Regions from separate parts of the Colwellia sp. MEBiC06753 genome, predicted to be linked through region 2. Evidence: predicted binding sites of a transcription regulator. Region 2 holds the regulator's gene; the other holds the start of a gene.
The links. The regulator FliA, encoded in region 2, starts transcription of late flagellar genes. The targets are predictions, from matches to a motif close to CTAAAGNTNNNNNNNNNNNNGCCGATA.
Positions count from the first base shown of each region.

Region 1: the regulator FliA is predicted to act here: its motif matches at 10,539-10,565, upstream of ACOB82_RS01480 (flagellar protein MotY).

Region 1 covers NZ_JBQMTM010000001.1:314,464-326,439, reverse strand. The annotation lists gene zipA (cell division protein ZipA) at 15-1,139, opposite strand; gene smc (chromosome segregation protein SMC) at 1,152-4,808, opposite strand; gene cysZ (sulfate transporter CysZ) at 4,951-5,679, shown strand; gene ACOB82_RS01495 (hypothetical protein) at 5,818-6,609, shown strand; gene ACOB82_RS01490 (hypothetical protein) at 6,726-7,559, opposite strand; gene ACOB82_RS01485 (M1 family metallopeptidase) at 7,699-9,540, opposite strand; gene ACOB82_RS01480 (flagellar protein MotY) at 9,630-10,505, opposite strand; gene rnt (ribonuclease T) at 10,654-11,313, shown strand; gene ACOB82_RS01470 (peroxiredoxin C) at 11,416-11,976, opposite strand, start outside.
Region 2 covers NZ_JBQMTM010000013.1:36,611-48,586, forward strand. The annotation lists gene ACOB82_RS11195 (flagellar motor protein MotB) at 1-585, opposite strand, end outside; gene ACOB82_RS11200 (flagellar motor protein) at 582-1,328, opposite strand; gene ACOB82_RS11205 (protein-glutamate methylesterase/protein-glutamine glutaminase) at 1,321-2,460, opposite strand; gene ACOB82_RS11210 (chemotaxis protein CheA) at 2,487-4,598, opposite strand; gene ACOB82_RS11215 (protein phosphatase CheZ) at 4,613-5,356, opposite strand; gene cheY (chemotaxis response regulator CheY) at 5,381-5,764, opposite strand; gene ACOB82_RS11225 (RNA polymerase sigma factor FliA) at 5,811-6,530, opposite strand; gene ACOB82_RS11230 (MinD/ParA family protein) at 6,548-7,390, opposite strand; gene flhF (flagellar biosynthesis protein FlhF) at 7,407-9,002, opposite strand; gene flhA (flagellar biosynthesis protein FlhA) at 9,093-11,195, opposite strand; gene flhB (flagellar biosynthesis protein FlhB) at 11,304-11,976, opposite strand, start outside.

The DNA of each region.
Region 1 (11,976 bases), on a different contig from region 2:
TTTGGTATTCGCAATTAAGCGTTAGCTATTCGGCTTTTGCGCTCGAACTCTCTGACTCTACTTAAATAATGTTGCTCGGTTTGTTTTGTCATCACGCTGCGCTTGTCGTCAAGCACCTGAGCATTAAACTCTTGAGCTAAATGTTTTGCCGCGCCAAGCATTTGTTCAAACACTTCAAAAGCATCGCCAGCATTTGGTAGCGTCATAAATAAACTGACACCTGGCGTTTGGAACGTTTCAATACTATCAAGATCAAAGGTGCCAGGATTAATCATATTAGCTAAACTAAAGGTGATTTTACCATTACCTGCGTTATCTTGATGGCGATGAAAAATATTCATATCACCATATTTCATACCAAGTGTTAATAAACTTGGTAGCAAGGCAGCACCAGAAATCAACTGACCTTCCGGCATAACAACGGACACCGCTAACACTTCGGTTTCTAGTGGTTCTGAAGGCGATTTTTCTTCGCCAAACGTTGGTTCTTTGCGATCTTCGATTGCATCTACAGCACCATCAAAGTTTAATTCAAACTGATTCTTTTTCGGTGACTCTTGCTTCGCGCGAGCTTTACTTTTAGCGGCGTTAATTTGTGCCGAAGGTTTGGCCTGAATCACTGGCTCTTTATAGACAGATGTTTTGGTTTCCTGTTCAGGGATCACCACTTCCGGCTCTAACGGTAACTCTGGCGCAAGTTCTTGCTCTAAGGTTAATGGCTCTCCCGCGGCCTTCCCTAATTCACCTAACGTAACTTCACCTAACGCATCGTCAGGTAATTCGATAGGCTGAGTGTCTTGTTCAGGCATAGGTTCAGCATCAACAGGTAAATCAACGGGTAAAGGCTCTGCGCTAAACTCAGGCGCTGGCGCTGGCTGGTGAGGTATTTCATCTTCAGCAGGCGGATTATCAATTTCTCCGGTAAGCGCGGTTGGCTTGATAACGCGTATTTGACTAACACCATCTTGATCAAACCCTGATGGATCAAAGTCTCGAGTCACAGGATCAACTTTTGTTGGTTTAGTTTTTAATTTATAAGGATTTTTATTTTTTCTTATTGTCCACAAACCGTGGATAAAAATTGCCGCAATAATAATTGCGCTAATAATAATTAATGCGTTTCTGAAATTATCTTCCATCATCAAGCCTGTTTATGATACTTCTGCCATAGCCATTGCTTCATCAATATCTACTGAGACCATACGTGAAACCCCAGGTTCCATCATAGTAACACCAGTTAAATGCGAAGCCATTTCCATAGCGATTTTATTATGACTGATATAAATAAATTGCACTGTTTTAGACATTTCCCGCACGAGATTACAAAAGCGTTCAACGTTGGCATCATCAAGCGGCGCGTCCACTTCATCCAACATACAAAAAGGCGCAGGTGTTAATCTAAAAATAGCAAACACCAATGATAATGCGGTTAACGCTTTTTCACCACCCGATAATAAGTGGATTGTGCTATTTTTTTTCCCTGGCGGTCTAGCCATAATGCTAACGCCCGATTCAAGCATATCATCAGAAGTTAATGCTAAATAAGCACTGCCACCGCCAAATACTTTAGGGAAAAGTGCAGTAAAATCTTTATTTACTTGCTCGAAAGTTGCTTTAAATTTTTGGCGACTTTCTTTATCTATTTTCGCTATCGCTGATTCTAACGTGGCTAGCGCCTGAGTTAAATCATCTATTTGTAAATCTATTTGATTTTTTCGGGTTTCTTGCAATTGATACTCATCAATTGCCGCTAAATTAACCGCACCTATTTCATTTAATGCCTGAGCTACTTGTTTAAGTTTTCGCTGACATTCAGTAAGCGATGGCATATTGGCCATTAAATTCAATGTTTGATTGATATTTTCGCCAAGCTCCGCCAATAACTCACCAGCAGCATTGCACTCAAACGTTAATTGCTCTTTAGTTAGCGCCTTAGCATGTTGCTGCTGTCGATTGTTATCAAGTTCAGCTAAGAGTTGGCTATTTTTTTGGCTAAGAGATTGCTTTTGTTCACGACTCGTTATCAAGCGCTCATTTAAACTTGCCATAGCCTGTTGCTGATGCTCGATAGCTTCAGCCATTACGCTAAGCTCAGCTTCAAGTTTAACGCTATCAGTTAATGCTTCCTGCGCTTGCTGATTATGACTCTGTTGAATGTCGAAACTAGCAATTTGCTCCTGTACATGAGTTAATTTCAGTTCAAGTTGCGTCATTGTCATTGTGACTTGTTGCTGCAAATTTCGTTTCACCATCAAGGCTTGTTGTTTATTTTGAAGTGATTGCTGCGCCTGATTAGCTTCCGCTCTTAATTGCTCTATCTCGGCTTTTAGTAAGGCAATATCTTGCTCTAACGCACTTGTATTCACTCCCGAAACATCTTTTGTAATATTTTGGCTATGGGTATTCGGTGCTTTTTGTGTCACTAACTGGGCAGTTAATTGCTCTATTTCCAGTGCTAGTGATTGAATATCATTTTGCAGCTGAGTAGCTTTTTGCTGTTGTTCGCTTTGTTTTTGATTAAAAAACCTTTGCTGCTCTAGCAGCTGTGTTTTACGAGCATTAACGCTGGCTATTTGTTGTTTTGACTCAGTATGTTCAACTTCAACTTGCTGTAATTGCTCTACTAAAGCCTCTTTTTCACCATTTAACTCAACAAGTTGCTGTTGCAATGTTTGAAATTCGGTTTGACAGTTTTGATATTGCTGTTGAAGTTGTAGGCTATTTTTTAAAGGAATGTTATCACTTTTATTTTCATTACCTGAAGCCGAACCGTTGGCTACGCCATTTGAATTAGCATATAAATGCTCGCCACGACAAACCGCGCCGTTGAATAGTAAAACACCTTGTTTTGACAACGCCGCTTGGTGATCTGCCATAGTGCTAGCAATCTCTTGAGCTTGTGCTTGATCTTCAGCCAGCAAAATCGAATTAAACCAAGGTAAAACGCCAAGCTCAGAGTCAATAATTGACGCTAACGAGTTTGGCTGTTTATCTTGAATCAACGCTGATTGATTGATCAACCAATAGCTGTCTAATTCAACATCTTGCGGTAACTGGGTAACGACATAAGCTTGTAACCAAGCACCTAAACAATTATCAACCGCCGCTTGCCAATCTTCATTGACCTCAATATTACGGCCATACACGCCAACACTCTCAATTTTATTAGCAGCTAACCAAGTCTCAGTTGCTTCTTGCCAATGTGCTTGAACATTAAGTTGCTCAGATAAAATAGTCAGCTTCGCTTCACGCTGATGAGCTTGCTGTCGAATACTATCAATTTGTTGCTCCAGCACGGCTAAATGCGCGCGTTGAGCGCTAACTTTTGCCAATAAGTGACTCTGTTGTTGCTCTGCTAATTGTCTTGATTGCTCTGTTGCCGTTAACTGCTGTTCAACATTTTTAACTTCAATAGCATCAATAGTATTAATGCCTTCAAGCTGACTTTGCTTTTCGGAAAGTTGAAATTGCTTATTGGCAATGGTTTGTTCTAACACCATTAACTGACGCTCAGCCTGTAATTGAAGCTCCTGCGTTTTAACTAATTGAGTATTGGCTAATTGCCAGTATTGCTCTTTGGTTAATAATCTTTGTTGAACGTCGTTAAGTGTTTTTTCTGCCGTTTCCATCTGCTGATTGAGCTCGGCTACATTATTTTCAACACCCACTAACTGCTGTTTAGCTTGTTTAAGTTCTTGTGAAAGCTCAGTGCTTTTTACCAAACTTAGCTCGCGTTGCTCACTAATTTTAACCTTGTTTGATTGCAGCTGATTTTGCTGCTGCTGACTATTCACAAGCTGCTGTTGACGTAATGCATACTGCTGCTTTAGGTCATTAAATTTTTCTGACTCGAGGTTACGGCTGAGATGAAGCTGCTCGATATCATTATCTAAACCGTCAAGTTGCTGCCGTGTATGATCGGCTTCCTGCTGCATTGAAACACTGGTTTTTGCAAGTACCGACAATTCACTATTAACCTTTGTTAGCGCTTCGCTCGCTTTATCGTGTTTTAATTTGGCAATGGCAAATTTAAGCTCGCGCTCTTGTGCTTTGTATTGGCGATATTGTTTTGTCGATTCGGCTTGGCGCGCTAATACGTCAATATGAACTGAAATCTCTTGTGAAATATCAGCTAGGCGCGATAAGTTTTCTCGGGTATTTTTGATCTTTAATTCGGTTTCTCGGCGTCGCTCTTTATACTTAGAAACACCAGCAGCTTCTTCAATAAAAACTCTTAGCTCATGAGGCTTAGATTCAATAAGCTTGGAGATCATGCCCTGCTCAATAATGGCATAACTTCTTGGCCCTAAACCGGTGCCTAAAAACACATCGGTAATATCTTTGCGTCTGCACTTACTGCCATTGAGAAAATAAACATTACTGCCTTCTCTATTTACGCTACGCTTTATTGATATTTCACTTCTGTGGGCAACATTAGGTGGTAATTGTCTGTTGAAATTTGATTCAAGATTAGCCTTATTTGGACTAATCTCTGAATTTAAGTCTGGATTTGAGCCCGAATTTTGGGCTGAAGTTGAAGTTTGCGCTGAGTTATCGAAAATAAGTTCAACACTCGCCAAGCCAACAGGCTTGCGCTCTGTAGAGCCATTAAAAATAACATCGGTCATGGCATCGCCACGTAAGTTTTTTGCCGAGCTTTCTCCCAACACCCACCTTACTGCGTCAATAATATTAGATTTGCCACAACCATTTGGTCCAACAATAGCGGTAACCTGATGTGGAAAAGGTACTTTAGTCACATCAACAAATGATTTAAACCCAGCAAGTTTGATCTGCTTTAAACGCATATTTTAAGGCGTGCTAACTTTAATTATTATTGGGCTAATTTAGCAAATGCTGACGTAATTTGTAACAGACAAAGTGATTGAATGCTTGGTTTGATGGCTAAATTTCTTATAATCAGAACAAATTAATTAATATAAGTTAAATATGTTTGCAAATAGCGGTAGTGGCTACTTTTTAAAAGGCTTTGATTTAATCAATACCAAAGGGATCAGACGCTTTGTTTTAATACCTTTATCCATTAATTTAGTGATTTTCAGCGTAGCCTTTTATGCCATTCTTGGCCAAATTAGCCTGTATATATCTAAGCTACTCGCATGGCTGCCTGAGTGGTTAATATGGCTAGAATATATTATTTGGCCATTTGCCGTTATCACAATATTGGTTGGCTTTTCATTTATTTTTAGTGCCATTGCCAACTGGATAGCAGCGCCGTTTAATGGTCTGCTGTCAGAAAAAGTCGAGGCTATTCTTACTGGCAAAAACGATAACAGCGGCAGCATTTCCGATGTAATCAAAGATATTCCTCGTACCCTAAGCCGAGAATGGTGCAAGTTTAGGTATTACCTACCGCGTGCTATAGGCTTTTTTATTATCATGTGGTTTATTCCAGTGATTGGCCAATTAATTTGGTTCCTGTTTGTTTCTTGGATGATGGCGATTCAATATTTAGATTATCCATTTGATAATCATAAAATTAATTTCGATATAATGCGCGAAAGACTCAATGAAAAGAAAGGCCAAAGTTACAGCTTCGGTATAACAACAGCGCTGTTTTCCATGATTCCTATTGTTAATATGATAGTCATGCCCGTTGCCATATGTGGCGCAACCGCGTTATGGGTTGATCACCATAAAAGGCCGTTACTTAGATAAAAAGCAGTGATAAAAACAAATAAACGACAACCAATAGCAATGATAAACGCCTTTGAATTCAGCGATTTCACTAAATATAGGTTGACCAGCTAGTACGTTGCTTTTACAGTTAACTAAAAGTCATGGAGTATCTTTTTGATGAACGTGAAAATAACTTCTGCGCTTGCACTATTAATTGCACTGCAAGCGCCAAGCGTAAGTGCAAATAACACGGATGCCAGCCAAAGCCCGCAAGACAGTCAAACAACCGCCGAAGTAACGGTTAAAAGTGACGAAAAAACTCAGGCACCACAAGCTCAACCAGCAGATGAAGTGGTTGTTAGTGATGAGCAAATGTCAGAGCAACAATTAGTCAATGAACAAGCGTTAGAAGAGGCCCTTGCTCAGGAAGCTATTTTGGAAGAGACGGTTGTCGAACTGATTGTTGATGAGGAATTAAGCGAAGGCGCAGAAGCGGTTGTTGAAATCGAAGTTGACGAACTCACAGTTACTGAAAACACTATTACTGAAGACACAGTTATTGAAGACACGTTTTTTGAAGACAATGGTGTTGAATTAACAAGCGATGAGCAAAGTGAGCTTCAGCAAAGTGAAACTCAGCAAAACGAGATGCAACAAAGTGATGTATATAACTTTGAACGACCAGTACAACAAACTGGAGATATCTCGATTCCTGTATTAACTGATGCGAAGGTATTTGCAGAGTTTACCGATCAACTGCCAGCCGTAGTTAACTTTTATACTCACGCAACTGAAGATGAAGTCATTGCTTTTTATGCCAATTATTATGGTGAGCCCGTTGATGAGCAACGTAAGCGTGGTCGCTTAACTGTCATTTATTACCATAATGATATCGCTACCCGCGTGGTAATTTCTGAGCAAGATAATTACCGTCAAGTAGACGTGTTACAAGAGAACGCGGCTTTATAGCAGGCCATTTCTACAATTAATTGCGGCAGTTAATTACAGCAACTAAACTTAAAATTCATTCAAAGGAACGCGGAATATAGTTATTAGCTATTACCGCGTTTTTTTAGTGCCAAGTTTTAGTGCCTATTTTTAGCTATTCGAAGCAAATGAAAACCCAATAAAATAGCCAAGCTAATACTCAAGCTTTCTGGCTCAGGTATAGAATTTACTTGATTAACTTCACTGGCTTTTATCGACATCTGTCTAAAAGCAAATGCTTCAGTACCAGCATTAGTAATTGCCGTTAACCGAACATTAAGCAATTGCCCAGCACCATTAATCCCATGGTTAAAATGGCTGAACGCATTCGTTAAGATGCGATTTCCGACCATCATAGGATCATTTAGCTCAACATTTTTCCCTGAAGCCAATTGATAAGATTGGCTAGCGTCTTCATTTACCTGACTTGCAAACAATGTTTGCCAGCGAGCACCATCAATTTGATAATGCCATTGAAACCAGTCGCCAGTTTCAAAGTCCCCCATTGCTGCCATTTCTATAGCAAAAGAAAGCTGTAACGCTGACGTTAATGTGGATGAAATATCAAATTGCCAAAATGCGTTTATCTCATCGAGTTCATTATCAGGATTAACAGTATCCACAATGCCGAAAAAAGGTTTACTTAATACACTTGAATCGACAATACCGTAATCATCTCGGTCATCAGATTTTGAGCTATCAAGCAAGACATCGGGTACTGCCCCTTGAGTGTTTATAAAGATTCTTGCGGCATCTTCTGGTGAAGTAAATTTATCAGTAAATTGATTTTGATAACCTATTAAAGCCAAGGAATCATCACTGATTATATTGTCTATCAGGTTAGCATTGGTTACAGGTGTAAATAGTGAAAAGATTAAAATAGCAGGCAGCAATATTATAGGTACCAGCCCGCCGAAAAGACGAATTTTCATAGCATATCCTTATGATAGGGTTAGCAATCCATTTGCTAAAGTCCATTTGCAAAATCTCATTTGCAAAAATAAGTGTAGAAGAAAAATAAAAAACCGCCAAATGGCGGTTTTTCAATTTATCGACTCAAGCCAATAAGGCTTACTTCAAGATATTATCAACCGTAGTTTGTGCCAGTGGGTGGTATCCCGCCCGAGCTTTTTGATAAACCTTGATTGCCCAAGCTTTTCCTTCAGGGGTTTCAGCTAAGGTTTTGTACAATTGCACAATAAGCTTTTGACGACCAATATTGATCAAATGCTTCTCCATAGCTGGGTAAATTGCCTGATAACCAGCGCGTAATGATAATAAATACCACGCGTGGGCGATTTCAGCATTTTTGCTGGTAGTCAGCCTATATGCGTTATCTAATTCAGCCATTTTATCTAAACTAATGTTTAGCGGCAGGTTATTAATAAAGTGTAACCACTCATGCAATGTCCAGTTTGTTGTAGGCAGTTCAGACAATGTCATTTTATCGCCAATATAGGCACTAATCTGCCTATCTATCGTGGTAAATGCGTCAGACTTAGCGCGAGGTACATCACTTGGTAAACCTTGTTCAAAAATCCATTCATTAATTTTTGCTTTTGTCACTATGCCAGGATGCTTATCCACTAACTCTGTCATTAAATACTCAACGAATTCCAGTGTGCCTAACGACTGAAATGCATGGTCATCGAAATATTGACGCATAAATGGGTCGAATACTTCACGGCCAAACTTTTGCTCTAAATAGATGAGGAATAATTGACCTTTGGTATATGGCACGCCAGTAAACGCATCATCAGGATCTCGGCCTTTTAGGTCGATATAAAGCTGAGTATCACCTGGTGCTAGTTCAGCAATTTCATAATTTAAGCCCTGCGCATCAAGTGCTTGTTCCATTAGCGCACGATCACGACCAAATACTCGTTCCATAATGCGATTTTCCACATAGCTAGTGAAACCTTCATTAAGCCATAAATCACGCCACGTTTCATTAGTCACTAAATTACCTGACCAAGAATGTGCTAATTCATGAGCAATTAAGTTCACTAAGCTTTTATCACCAGCAATAACTGTTGGCGTAATAAAAGATAAACGCGGGTTTTCCATACCACCAATAGGGAAGCTTGGCGGTAAGATTAACAAATCATAACGCCCCCAGCGGTACGGGCCATACATCTTTTCAGTTGCATCGATCATGGCTTGCGTATCATCAAACTCTGCAACAGCCGCATCAATTAAACTTGGTTCAGTATAAACACCTGTGATCTCACTCATAGGTTTAAAGACAATATCGCCAGCAGCAATAGCAATAAGATAAGGCGGCACCGCCTGTGGCATTTCAAAGTAATAATCACCATCGCGCATGGTATCAGGCTTATTATTGGCACTCATCACCGCCATAATATTATCTGGCGTGGTAATACGGGCGCTATAAGTCATACGAACACTTGGTGTATCTTGAGTTGGGATCCAAGAACGCGCATGAATCGCTTGATTCTGACTAAACATAAATGGCATTTTCTTGCCAGCAGTTTGCTCAGGAGTTAACCACTGTAAACCCGAGGCCTCAGGGGTTGATTGATAGTAAATACGTAACTTGCTTGGTTTAACTGGCGAATTTACGGTTAATTTACTGCCTAAAACACTGTCACGCTTAGCTAAATTAAATTCAGCTTTAAGCCAGTCATCATTAGCTGTTTTAGCTAATACCCGTTCTATCACTAAATCTCGCGTATCTAAAAAAATAGGCTGATTAGTTTTGGTCAACCACTTTAGGTCTAACTCAGCAAAACCTTTGAGTGCTTTTTGTTCAAAGTCAACGGCAAGGTCTAAGTATGTGTTAGTAATAACAACTTGATCATAATTAGCATAAGTGAATGCATCATTAACTTTGGCTTGCACTGTCAGCGCGGCAAAGAAATAAATCAGAGCACCCGTTAGAATTTTTTTCATCTTCAACTCTTTATTACAGTTAAAAAAATACGGCGGTAGATTAAACCTAATCTACCGCCGTATTCAACTCAATTCATCAGATTATCTGTCTAAAATTGTATTGGTTTTTCCATTTGAATAACTACACGTCTGTTTTGACCACGCCCTAAAGTTGTCTCGTTCGACGCAATATGGCGCTTCTCACCAAAGCCCGAGGCTTCTATTCTACTGGCTTCAATACCATTACTAACAAAGTATTCTCTAATTTTGTTTGCCCGGCGCTCTGATAATTTCAAGTTATTCCAACGACCACCGTAACTATCAGAATATGCATCAATAAGCACCAGCTCTAAGTCTTGATCAAGCTTCAGGTACTCAGTGATCATTGCCATTCTACGTTCAGACGACTTAGTAAACTTGTCACTGTTTGATTGATAGTTAAGTACGGTGTAAGCAATATCTTCAAAACTGTAATTCAGTAAATTACCAACACAGCCAATAAATTCTTTATAGGCTCGGCTAAACCTTGCGGTTGACAAGCCAACAGCAATTTTATCGTTTTCACTGTACCAGCCATTGTAATAAAACGTCGGGTTCATACCTTGCTCAAGCTCATTCAGCATAGTCCACGCAATTTTTTTACCTAGGCTCGGAGAAAATTGTTTATACAGCTTAAGATCAGCAAGTTTGTAGTCATTAAAGCCCGGTTTATAACTAGGAGCAACAGAGCGCACCTCTGCTAATGAATAGTTATCAGGCAAGCGCAACATATCTAATTCAAACAACATATTGTTATCGCGGCTGGCCTTACTGGAAAAAATAGCTTCACCGTAATTGGGAATAACATGGGATAAGGTGCAATTAAGTCGCGTATTACTCGACACCTGCCAGTGTGAGTTTTCAAGAGAAGCGCTATATTGCCGTATTCCCGCCTGTGAATTTCCGGCAAGCAAAGCACTTATAACAAAGGATAATATTTTTTTCATATTTCGGCGCTTAAACTAATACAGACTAACTTTTATCGGCAACTTCACTATTAACTTTAATCGCAAATCTGGGTTTTTTAAACGGTGTTATCGAGTTTAGCTTAATTTTTTGCGATAATAGCCGCCTTAGTCGAACTATACAAAATAAATGATGCCAGAAGCTGTAACAACGCCAGCAGAGCCTGTTGTTGAAAAATCCCTATTTGCCCAACGATTTCGTGGTTACTTCCCTGTGGTAATTGATGTTGAAACCGCCGGTTTCAATGCAAATACCGATGCTTTACTAGAAATAGCGGCCAGTGTATTACATTTAAATGATGAAACCGGTGAATTCTCGATTGATGAAAGCATTTGCTTTAATATTGAGCCGTTTGAAGGTGCCAATTTAGAGCCTTCTGCTTTAGCCTTTACCGGCATCGATCCGCACCATCCACTTCGTGGTAACGTGCAAGAAGCACACGCGCTAAAAGAAATATTCAAACTAGTCCGTAAAAAAATGAAAGCGGCTGGTTGCCAGCGCGCTATTATTGTTGCCCACAATGCCGCATTTGACTTAGGTTTTCTTAATGCTGCCACTGAGCGCTGTAATATCAAACGCAGCCCATTCCACCCTTTTGTTAGCTTTGATACAGCAACGTTAGCAGGACTTGCTTATGGCCAAACGGTATTAGCTAAAGCTTGTGTTGCCGCTGAACTAGAGTTTGATAATAAAGAAGCACATTCTGCGCTGTATGATACTGAAAAAACCGCTGAGCTATTTTGTAAAATCGTTAATAAATGGAAAGCTCTCGGCGGCTGGCCAGTCTAGTTAACCTGTTCAGGTAACAAGTTTCAGCCATAAAAAAACCAGCATTTTCGCTGGTTTTTAGTTCACTACTTTTTTATTTAGCTAATATAGCTTAGTAACTGATTATAAGTTATCAGCGTTGTCAGCTAGATAAGAAGCAACACCTTCTGGAGAAGCTGTCATACCTTTGTCGCCTTTGTTCCAACCCGCTGGACATACTTCGCCGTGCTCAGAGTGGAATTGTAAAGCGTCAACCATACGGATCATTTCATCAACGTTACGGCCAAGCGGTAAATCGTTAACTACTTGGTGACGAACAACACCGTCTTCATCAATTAAGAAAGAGCCACGGAAAGCAACGCCAGCTTCTGGATGCTCAACATCGTACGCTTGACAAATTTCATGTTTAACGTCAGCAACTAAAGTGTATTGAACTGGTCCAATACCACCTTCGTTAACTGGCGTGTTACGCCATGCGTTGTGGCTGAATTGTGAGTCAATTGAAACACCGATAACTTCTACGCCACGGCTTTTGAACTCTTCCATACGGTGATCAAATGCTAATAACTCAGAAGGACAAACAAATGTAAAGTCTAAAGGATAGAAAAATACAACCGCTTTTTTGCCTTTGATTGCTTCAGATAACGTGAAGCTATCTACGATTTCACCACTACCTAATACAGC
Region 2 (11,976 bases):
ATTATCAGTATAGCCTCTAACTCGTAAGTAGTTAGTGACATCTGCTAACACATCTTTGATCACCGATAAAATAGCCTGAGCAGATGATGTTGGAGATGATGAACCGCTGGGGAATAGTAAACCACTATTAAGTTCTATTTCTAACCACTCGCCATCAATTTGTAATTGAGCATAACCAGACTCAACCAAGTCATACAGCGCAGTGTGCAACTCTTGCTCTAGCGAAGATAAATTAGTACCAACTTCGTTGTCAGCCACATTTGACAGTACAGGTTCTCCATCAGTTAACTCATGTCCTGCATCATCTAAAATACCATCGCCATATAAGCGCTTATTAGTTTTGCTTGAGTTAACCGGCAAAATATCTTCACCGTGACCACGGTTTTTAGGCTTTTCTTTATCAGCTTGAAACACACGACCTATTGATTCTGTAACCGTTTCAAACGGCTTTTCATTCACCATAGCCATTGCATAAAGCACTACAAATAAGGCAAATAGTAGCGTCATATAATCAGCGTAAGAAACTAGCCAACGATGAACATCGTCATGTTCGACACTATGGCGTTTAATTCTTACACGGCTCATTGTTCTAGCCTGAATGCAGAAAGTCTATTTTCAATCGCGTGAGGGTTTTCACCTTGTGATATAGCAATAAGCCCTTGCGCCATCATTTCACGATACATGGTTTGTTGATGGATAATACCACGCAACTTATTAGCAACAGGAATGTAAATTAAGTTTGCAAAACCAACACCATAGATTGTCGCGACAAATGCCGTAGCAATACCTTGCCCTAATAAGTCAGGATCAGTTAAATTACCAAGCGCCTGAATAAGGCCAAGTACCGCGCCTAATATACCAATGGTTGGGCTATAGCCGCCCATAGATTCAAATATTTTTGCCGAACGCAAACCGTGTTCGCGATAAAGTTCGATATCAAGTTCAAGTGACGAAATTAATTGTTCTGTTTCAATACCATCAGCTAAATAATTTAACGCTTTATTGGTAAACTTATCTTCAACATCAATAGCAATGTTTTCTAAGACTAAATAACCTGACTCTCGCGACTTATTCGCCCATTCAACGATATCATCAATACCTTTAACTAAATCAAATTGTGGCGGTTGGAACACCCACTTTAATAAAGACATGGCATGAGTAAACTGTGCAGTAGATGACTGCAACATAACCGCACCTACGGTGCCACCAAAAACTATGATAAATGCTGGAAGTTCGAATAAGGCGGCGATGGCACCACCTTCAATACTAAAACCTAAATAAATCGCGAAAAATGCAAGAATAAGTCCAGCTAAACTGAGCTTATCCATTGCCAATTTCCTTTATGATGGTCGCTGCAACTTCATCAAGTGGCAACGATAATTCTGAAATACCGGCAACAGCAACGGCTTGAGGCATACCATAAACAACACAACTTGCCTCATCTTGTGCCCAAATAGTAGCACCTTTATTTTTTAACATACGAGAACCTTCCCTTCCATCGGCCCCCATACCTGTCAATATAATCCCCAAAACATCACCGGAAAATACTTTAGCTGCTGAGCCAAAACTTATATCTACACTTGGTTTATAAGCAACTCTTGCTGAGTCGTCTTCTCTAACCCTAAGTTTTGAAGCATTTTCTGTACCATCAATCATCATCTGCATACCGCCCGGTGCTAAATAAGCCACACCTGACTGTAAACGATCACCATCTTTTGCTTCCTTGACAGAAATTTGACACAGCGAATCTAACCTACTGGCAAATGCTGCAGTAAATGCTGCGGGCATATGCTGAATCATAACGATAGGTAAGGGAAAATTTTTGGGTAGCTGGGTTAATATTTTTTGTAATGCAACCGGGCCTCCTGTCGAAGTACCTATTGCTAACAGTTTATATTTTTTGCCCGAACTTTTTCTAAGTTTACTAGCCCCTAGACTTGCAGATGAAGTCGAAACCTGTGGCTTTGCCAATTCAGTTCGCTTAAATAAGGGTGCTGCCGGTATACTGGTAGCTTTTGGCGTGCTTGGTCTTTTTTTAATAAAACCTCGACGAACTGAGCTACTTTTTCTTGCAAGCTCAAGTACGCGATTTCTTAGTAAGCTCCCCGCATCTTCACTGTTTTTTGCTATTTCATTAAACTTTTTCGGTAAAAAGTCTAGTGCCCCAGCATCGAGTGCTTCAAAAGTTGCTTTAGCACCTTCATGGGTTAGGGAGGAAAACATTAAAATTGCGGTTGGCGTATTTTCCATAATCGCTTTAACCGCTTCAATGCCATTGAGCACTGGCATTTCAATATCCATAGTAATGACATCAGGACGTAACTCAGCTGCTTTCTCAACTGCTTCCTTGCCGTTTACCGCGACATCAATTACTTCAATGTTTGAGTCTTGGTTTAAGATGTCACTGACTCTGCGTCTAAAAAAGCTAGAGTCATCGACGACCAATACTTTATAAGCCATTTACTGTCTCTTAAGTTGGCGTAAAGTTACTTACGTAATTTTCTATATACGTCAGATTTTTTGGCGTAAAACTTCAACATACTTGGTACATCTAGGATAAGCGCTATACCGCCATCACTGGTAATCGTTGCCCCAGCCATGCCTGGCGTACCATGTAATAGTCGATCAAGTGGCTTAATAACGACTTCTTCTTGTCCAATCAAGCTATCTACAACAAAGCCCACTTGTTGGCTACCAAGCTGTACTATCACGACATGACCTTTATCGCGTGGCGCTTGACCACCACCTTTGAGTAGCCATTGATCCAGATAGAATAGTGGAATGGCTTTTTCACGAACAATTATTGTTAGCTGACCATCAACAACATTTGTGTTGGTAAGGTCTAAATGGAATATTTCGTTAACGCCAGCTAATGGCAAGGCAAATATTTGTTCGCCAACTACCACCATTAAGGTCGGTAAGATTGCTAGCGTTAATGGCACCTTAATTTCAAGCACCGTTCCAACACCTAATTCAGAGTCGATATTAACCGTACCATTTAGTTGGGTAATTTTCGTTTTAACAACGTCCATCCCGACACCACGACCGGAAACTTCTGAAATTTCAGTTTTGGTTGAAAAACCTGGCGCAAATATTAAGTTAAATGCTTCTTTTTCAGGCATTCTTGCTGCAGCTTCGGCATCTAAAACACCGCGGTCTATTGCAATACTCTTTAATTTTTCAGCATTCATACCGGCACCATCATCACGAATGGTTAACAGGATATGATCACCTTCTTGTGATGCTGATAGCACCACAGTACCTTCTCTGGGCTTACCATTTGCTTGGCGAACATCTGGTTCTTCAATACCGTGATCCACCGAGTTTCTAACCAAGTGAACCAGTGGATCGGCCAATGCTTCTACTAAGTTTTTATCGAGATCGGTTTCTTCACCTTCTAGTATTAACTTAATTTCTTTGTTCAAGCTTCTTGCTAAGTCGCGAACTACTCGAGGGAAACGACCAAACACTTTCTTGATTGGTTGCATGCGAGTTTTCATGACTGCCCCTTGAAGGTCGGTAGTTACCGCATCTAGGTTAGTAATGGCTTTACTTAGTTCTTCATCTTCTTTTGTTAGACCAAGGCTGGTTAATCGGTTACGTACAAGTACGAGTTCACCAACCATGTTCATAATTTGATCTAGGCGTTTAGTATCAACACGAACCGTAGTTTCAGCTTGAGGAGCAGACTGAGCAGCCGGCTTTTTATCTTTAGCTGGCGCTTTTGCTGGTGCCGCAGCTGCGGGTTTTGCAGCTGGCTGTGATGAAGGTGTTGGTTTAGCTTCTGGTTTAGCGACAGGTTCCGGTGACATCGGTTTATTTGCTGCAGGTGTTGGCGTTGTACTTTTTGACGGCGCTTTTCCTTTACCATGCAATTCATCTAGAAGCGCTTCAAATTCATTATCATCAATTTCATCAGAAGCGGTTGAGCTGGCACTATTGGCTGTAGTTGATGAGAAAGCCCCTTGGCCATGCAGTTCATCTAAAAGTGACTCAAATTCATCATCGGTAATTTCATCACTATTTGATGCTTCACTGCCTGTGTTTACTTCACTAGGGCCCTTATTGGCGCCATGGAGCTCGTCTAGCAGCGCTTCAAATTCATCTTCTGTCATCTCTTCTGAGTCACCATCACTCGACTCACTGATAACTTCTGGTTCGGGTTCTGGCTCGGGCTCCGGAGTTGATGCACTAGCACTCTCAGCGCCTTCAGGTACACTTAACCTGTGTAACTCAGCCAGCAACTCTGGTGGTGCAGGGTCTGCTTGTTCACGGTTTTGTACCGCTGCAAACATGACATTGATTTCATCAAGTGCTTGTAAGATAACATCCATTAACTCTGGTGTTACCGAACGCTGGCCATTTCTTAAAATATCAAAAACATTCTCAGCACCATGACAACAGTCAACCAATTCGGTTAATGACAAAAAGCCAGCGCCGCCTTTGACGGTATGGAAACCTCTAAAGATTGCATTTAATAAATCGGCATTATCAGGATCGTTCTCTAACTCGACTAATTGTTCAGACAAGGCTTCTAAGATTTCACCCGCCTCAATCAAAAAATCCTGTAGAATTTCTTCATCCGCTTCAAAGGACATGCACCAAACTCCTGCTAAAACCCTAAACTCGACAATAAGTCATCAACATCATCTTGGTTGGCAACCACATCATCGCGTTCTTCAGTATTGACAATTGGCCCTTCTACTAGATTTTCACCAGTTTTCAGGGTTGCTTTTTGTTTTTGTTCATTTTCCGACAAGCCAAACGCTGTCAGCATATTAATTAAGCTATCTTCAACTTCGATAACAAGATCAATAACTTTGCGAATAACCTGCCCAGTTAAATCTTGGAAATCTTGCGCCATTAATACATCCGTCATTAACGCATGCATATGCTCAGTTTCTGTTGAAGTAGTTTTCAGTAATTTATCAATATCAATGCATAATTCCTTAAACTCACCAAGCTTAAGGTCATTGTGCATTAACTTATTCCAAAGCGGGTCTACCGCCTTAACTTGTTGCTGGATAGTATCGACAACCGGAAATATTGACTCTACCGCGTCCATTGTTTTATTAGCCGCATCTTCGGTGCGAGTAATTACATAAGTTAGACGTTCTTTTGCGTCAGGAATATCAGCGTTTGCCAAATCATTAATTCTAGAATCCAATTGAAAATTCATCATAGAATCATGTAATTGACGTGTAAGCTTCCCTATTTCTGCAAATAGTTCTGAATTTATAGGGCTTTGAATTTCTGAAAGCAGCTTATCAGCTTCACTTTGCTGTTCATTTTCCAGAAACTCAACCAATTGCTTGGCTTGCTCTAACGTGATATTTCCGCCAGATACTTTAGTCATACCATTCCCTCGCGAGCAGAGTGCTTACCCTAATCGTTCAAAAATTTTATCTAGCTTTTCTTTCAACGTTGCAGCAGTGAAAGGCTTAACGATGTAACCATTTACCCCTGCTTGCGCAGCCATAACGATTTGTTCTTTCTTCGCTTCTGCTGTAATTAACAATACCGGAATATGTGCTAACTTTTCATCTGCGCGAATGGCTTTTAATAAATCGATACCTTGCATGCCTGGCATGTTCCAGTCAGTCACCACAAAGTCAAAGTCACCACCTTGAAGCATAGGTAAGGCTGTACTACCGTCATCAGCTTCTTGAATATTAGTAAAGCCTAAATCGCGTAATAAGTTTTTAACAATTCGTCTCATTGTTGAAAAGTCATCAACAACTAGCACTTTCATATTTTTATCCAAGGCACCCTCCGGTGAATTATCTTAATAAGTTTACAAACTATTTTACTTAACTTTGCCAAGATTGCATACGAGCTTTTAAACGATGCATAGCTTGACTGTGTATTTGACTGACTCTAGACTCACTAACGTCTAAAACTTCACCAATTTCTTTCAAATTAAGCTCTTCGTCATAATAGAGTGACAGTACTAAAGCTTCTCGCTCAGGTAAAGTCGAAATACACTCTGACAGTCTTTTTTTAAATGTAACTTGTTCAATTGTATGATACGGGTCATCGCTTTCATAGCCGTCTTCATATGTGATGACATCATCACTAACGCCTAAGTCTTCGATACCGATGATTTTACCCGAACTGACATCGTTTAGGATATGATGGTATTCATTTAATGAAATATCAAGTTTTTCAGCTACTTCTGCATCGGTAACATCTCTGCCATATTTAGCTTCTAATGCCTTGATTGCATCACTGATCATTCGACTATTTTTATGAACCGAGCGTGGGGTCCAGTCACCTTTTCGAATTTCATCCAGCATAGCACCGCGAATACGAATGCCTGCAAAGGTTTCAAAACTGGCGCCTTTAGCGTTATCAAAATTGCTAGCAGCTTCTAGCAATCCTATCATGCCCGACTGAATCAGGTCATCAACAATGACACTTGCCGGTAATCGTGACAAAAGATGGTAAGCGATACGCTTAACAAGAACCGTATATTCTTGTATTAACGTCGACTTATCTTGATAGCTAGTATAAGCATTGGCTTTAACCACTTAAGCTCCGTACCCAGTTATTTATCTAGAAGTTGCTCGATAAAAAATTCTAAATGGCCTGATGGCACATTAGGTATTGGCCACTGGTTAACTTTGGTTGCTAACTCAGTGAACGCTTTAGCCGCTGGAGATTCAGGGAACGCTTCTACAATGGCCTGTTGTTTACGAACTGATTTTCGAATGTTTTCATCAAACGGCACAATAGCCACTAGCTCAATTGCCACATCTAGAAAACGATCGGTTACTTTGGTTAGTTTAGCAAATAATTGCTGTCCTTCTTTGATGCTACGCACCATATTGGCAACTACTTTAAATTTAAATACGCCATGGTCACGGCTTAACAATTTCATCAATGCGTAACAATCGGTAATAGAAGTAGGTTCATCACACACCACTAACATAACGTTTTGCGCTGCACGAGAAAAGCTTAATACCATGTCAGAAATGCCGGCGGCAGTATCAACAATCAACACATCAAAGTCGGTTTGCATATCACTAAAAGCGCGAATCAAGCCGGCATGCTCTGATGGCGTTAAATCAACCATAGATTGAGTACCAGAAGTAGCAGGAATAATTTTAATCCCACATGGTCCTTCAATAATAATGTCATCTAATTCGCAATCGCCACTGAGCACATGAGAAATATTCTTTTGAACACGTAAGCCCAGCATTACGTCGACATTAGCAAGACCTAAGTCGGCATCTAAAACCAGTACTTTCTTTCCTTGTTTAGCTAGCGCTATAGCGGTATTTAACGAAACGTTCGTTTTACCTACCCCACCTTTGCCGCCAGAAACTGCGATTACTTTGACTTGTTTTAAATCTTGCATTTTTCTTAAGCCGCTCGCTTGGTCTATCATCTACAACTTCTCATGGTTAACCAAAAGCAGCCGATGCTATTGGTTGTTTATTAGCAACAAAATTGAATTTCATTGCTGATTTGTTTGCTATTTTCTCTGCAAGACTAACCAATTTTTCAGCATTTGCAACTTTAATATCTTCCGGTACGCGTTGACCGTCTGTTAGATAACCAATTGGCAATGCATTTTGAATTGAAGTAGAGATAATTTCGCCCATACTTAGCCCTTCATCCAGCTTAGTAAAGATACATCCACACAATGGCACTTTCTTAAAGCGCTCGACATTTTCTTGCATTACAGCTTGTTGAGTATTAGCGGCTAATACTAAATAATTGCGAATGCGTAGGCGAGAATTTGACACTAATGCCGATAAGTTTTCAGCAAGGCGCATATCTCGTTGTCCCATGCCTGCGGTATCAATTAATACTAATTTTTTGTTGCTGTATTGTTGTAGCAGTGCTTCTAATACTTGGGCATCTTTCGCTAGCTTGACCGAGCAACCAATAATTTTGCCGTAGGTCTCGAGTTGCTCAAACCCACCGATGCGGTAAGTATCAGTTGATATTAACAACAACTCATCTGCCCCATGAATTTGGGCAAAGCGTGCAGCAAGCTTGGCCAATGTTGTCGTTTTCCCTACTCCAGTAGGGCCGACAAGCGACACAACACCACCACGGTGAATAATATCATTATTGGTCGTGTTAATTTGACTAGTTAACAACTGCAACGCACTGTTCCAGCTTTGCTCATCGGATAAATGATTGGGGACAAAACCCGCTACTTGATCGGCTAACTGCTCATTAATTCCCATCGCAACTAGCTTATCAATTAGCATTGCGCGGCTTGGGTCTTTTTGCGCCATATCTTGCCACATCAAACCAGATACCTGATGTTCTAGCAATTGGCGAATAGAGGCCATTTCCGCTTTCATTTGATTAAAATCATCCATGCTGACGACACTACTATTGCCAGAAATATTTGCTTTTGTGGTATTACCAGCAAATGTCTGATGGGCAGAGGTTTGGTTGGCGAAACTTGGGCTGGCAAATTCATCACCATTATTAGCTACTTGCTCACTATGTTGAGTATATTGCTCTTGCTGACCTTGGTTTTGCTGTCCTTGATTTTGCTGTACAAGCCGATCCGTGAATTGTTTTAACTGCTGTTCTAAATCCATAGCGTTGCTATTGTTAGCTGCCTGGTTAGCAGCTGACTGAGTACCATTAGTATTAGTTGTTGCACCATTTTGCTGTTGAACATTTCTTGCTAATAGCGCTGATAGACTGTCTGCTGGCGAGGTATGCTGTTCATTAGCTTCTTCATTAACGCTACCTTGCACACTATCGTTTGTCCTTGCGTTTGCAACTTGGGATGAAATTGAAGAAGCGGGTGGTTGCGACAGTTGTACAACATCATCGGCCAAATCATTATTTGACTTAACTTGAGGCGCTGACACAGGAGCTGAACTGGCACTATTGTCTTGCGCCGCCATAATTTCAACACCTTCCGGGATTTTCTTATTAGACATGATTACTGCATCTACACCTAACTCTTCTTTAATTTGAGCTAGTGCTGTTTTCATATCTCTTGCAACATAACGTTTAATTTTCACTGATAACCCCTTAATTCAGCTACTCAGGACCCGCCTGAAGGAAACTAGTTTAAATCCTACTAACTGACATTTTTAGCTCAAAGTATTCGCCTATTGGCCTATCGCACTAACAATTCTAATTTGTTTATCATCTGGGATTTCTTGATAAGAGATAACTCTTAACCCCGGAATCGTGTATTTAACAAATTTAGCTAATACTGTTCTTAAAATGCCTGATGTCAGTAAAATTGGTGTATCGCCGGCTAATTCTTGCTGTTGCGCCCCATCGTTTAGCGATTTTTGTAAGCGCTCTGCTAAACCTGGTTCAATGCCTGCGCCGTCGTCACCTGCCATTTGCATAGACTGATGCAACATCTGTTCCAACTCAGGAGCCAAAGTTATGACGGGCACTTCGCTAGCGGCGCCAACGAGGTCTTGAATGATAAATTTACGTAAGGTTATTCTGACTGCGGCAGTTAATACTTCAGCATCCTGGCTCTTTGGCCCGTACTCAACTAACGTTTGAACAATGCTGCGCATATCACGAACTGCGACACCTTCATTCATTAAGTTTTGTAATACTTTCACAACAGTACCCAACGACAAGGTATCAGGAATTAAACCTTCAACCAATTTCGGATAATTCTTCGCCAGTCTATCTAATAGGTTTTGTACTTCTTCATGACCGATTAACTGAGCGGCATTATTAGTTAATATCTGACTTAAGTGAGTCGCTAATACCGTTGCAGCATCTACTACGGTATAACCGAGTGACTGCGCTTGCTCCCGCTGGTTCTGTTTGATCCAGACAGCATCTAAGCCAAATGCCGGATCTTTAGTAGGAATACCATCAAGCGCGCCAAAAACTTGACCTGGATTAATTGCCAGTTCATGGTCGTGGCGAATTTCGGCTTCTCCAATAGCCACTCCCATTAATGAAATTTGGTAAGTATTTGGCTCTAGGTCTAAGTTATCGCGAATATGTACTGCTGGAACTAAAAAGCCAAACTCCTGCGATAATTTTTTACGCACACCTTTGATTCGATTAAGCAGTTCACCACCTTGAGCTTTATCAACCAGTGGAATTAAGCGATAACCTATTTCTAAACCAATAACGTCAACATGATTGACATCATCCCAACTTAAATCTTTTATTTCCTCTTCTTTTTGTTGAGTTTGTACATGTTGCTCCTGCGCTTCACGCTCAGTTTCTTCAGCTTTTTTCGCTTTTAATTTATCACCGAAAAACGCCACCGCACCGATAGCAAATGCAAAAAACAAGAACGCCAAATGTGGCATACCTGGGACAATACCCATAACGAACATCACGGCTGCGGCAATATATAAAGAGCGAGACTGACCAAGTTGCGCACTTACTTGCTCGCCCATGTCTTGAGATGTATTTTGACGAGTTACCACAATAGCAGTCGCTACAGAAAGCAATAAGCCCGGGATTTGAGCAACTAAGCCATCACCTATGGTTAACAAGGTATAAATTTCAACTGCCGAGTTAAAATCTAGGTCGTGCTGCACCATCCCAATGACTAAACCACCGACAATATTAATAAATAAAATTAAAATACCGGCAATCGCGTCACCTTTAACAAATTTACTGGCACCATCCATCGAACCATAAAAATCAGCTTCACTGGTAATTTCGATACGACGCTCACGCGCCTGATCTTGAGTGATAAAACCGGCATTTAAATCGGCATCAATTGCCATTTGCTTACCCGGCATTGCATCTAAGGTAAAGCGCGCGGTTACTTCAGAAATACGGCCAGCACCTTTGGTCACCACCACAAAGTTAATAATAATTAGTATTAGAAACACCACTAAACCAACGGCGTAGTTACCACCGATGACAACCGAACCGAAGGCTTCAATAACCGCACCGGCGGCATCAGGCCCTTCATGGCCTTCTAATAAAACCACTCGGGTACTGGCAACGTTTAATGACAAACGTAAGATCGTAGCAATCAGCAATACGGATGGAAATGCGCCAAACTCTAGCGGTTTTAGGGTATAGACAGTAATTAACAAGACCAAAAGCGACAGTGCAATATTGAATGAGAACAACACATCCAATAAAAATGCCGGCATAGGCAGAATGATCATGCCCAATACGGCAACAACAATAAACGGCGTGCCTAAACCAGAAACATTTTTGAATTTATTTTTATCAAATTGGGAAAAATTCGCTAATAACTGCATGCTCGAAACGACTCGATAATAAAGATAAAATTTTGACGTTATCAGCTATTGAGCAATAAGCAGACCAACAATGCCTGCTTTAAAGTTAATTGAATAATTTTAAGTCAATTAGTAACGGAAGTCGTCAGGAATAGGCAGGTTTTTTGATAGTGGTACAGGCCGGCGCCCTTTACCTTTGCGGTGCATATTAAGCTGAAAAATAAACGCCAGCACTTGTGCAACCGCCGCAAATAGCGCCTCAGGAATATCTTCATCCACTTCGGCGGTATAAAATAATGATCTGGCTAAAGCTGGTGATTGCAAAATCTCAACGCCATGCTCTTTCGCTATGGTACGAATATGGAGTGCCATTTCATCGGCACCTTTGGCAATCACTTTAGGCGCACCACCAACCTCGGCATCATACTTTAAAGCCACTGAAAAATGCGTCGGGTTAGTGATCACTACATCTGCATCAGGCACATTTTGCATCATTCGACGCTGCGACATTTCATATTGTGCTCGCCGAATTCGCCCTTTAATTTCAGGGCTACCTTCAGCATTTTTCATTTCATCTTTGACTTCTTGCTTGGTCATCTTTAATTGCTTGGTATGATTCCAAACCTGATAAGGGGCATCTACCACAGCAATAATAATCAATGACAATGCTAGCGCTAAAAACATCCACAATAACATGCTAACGGCATGACCAAAGTTATTAGGTATCGCCTCTAAACTTAAACCGATAATTTCTTCAAACAACCCTGTTAGCAATATGATGGCAACAGTAAATACCACTAAA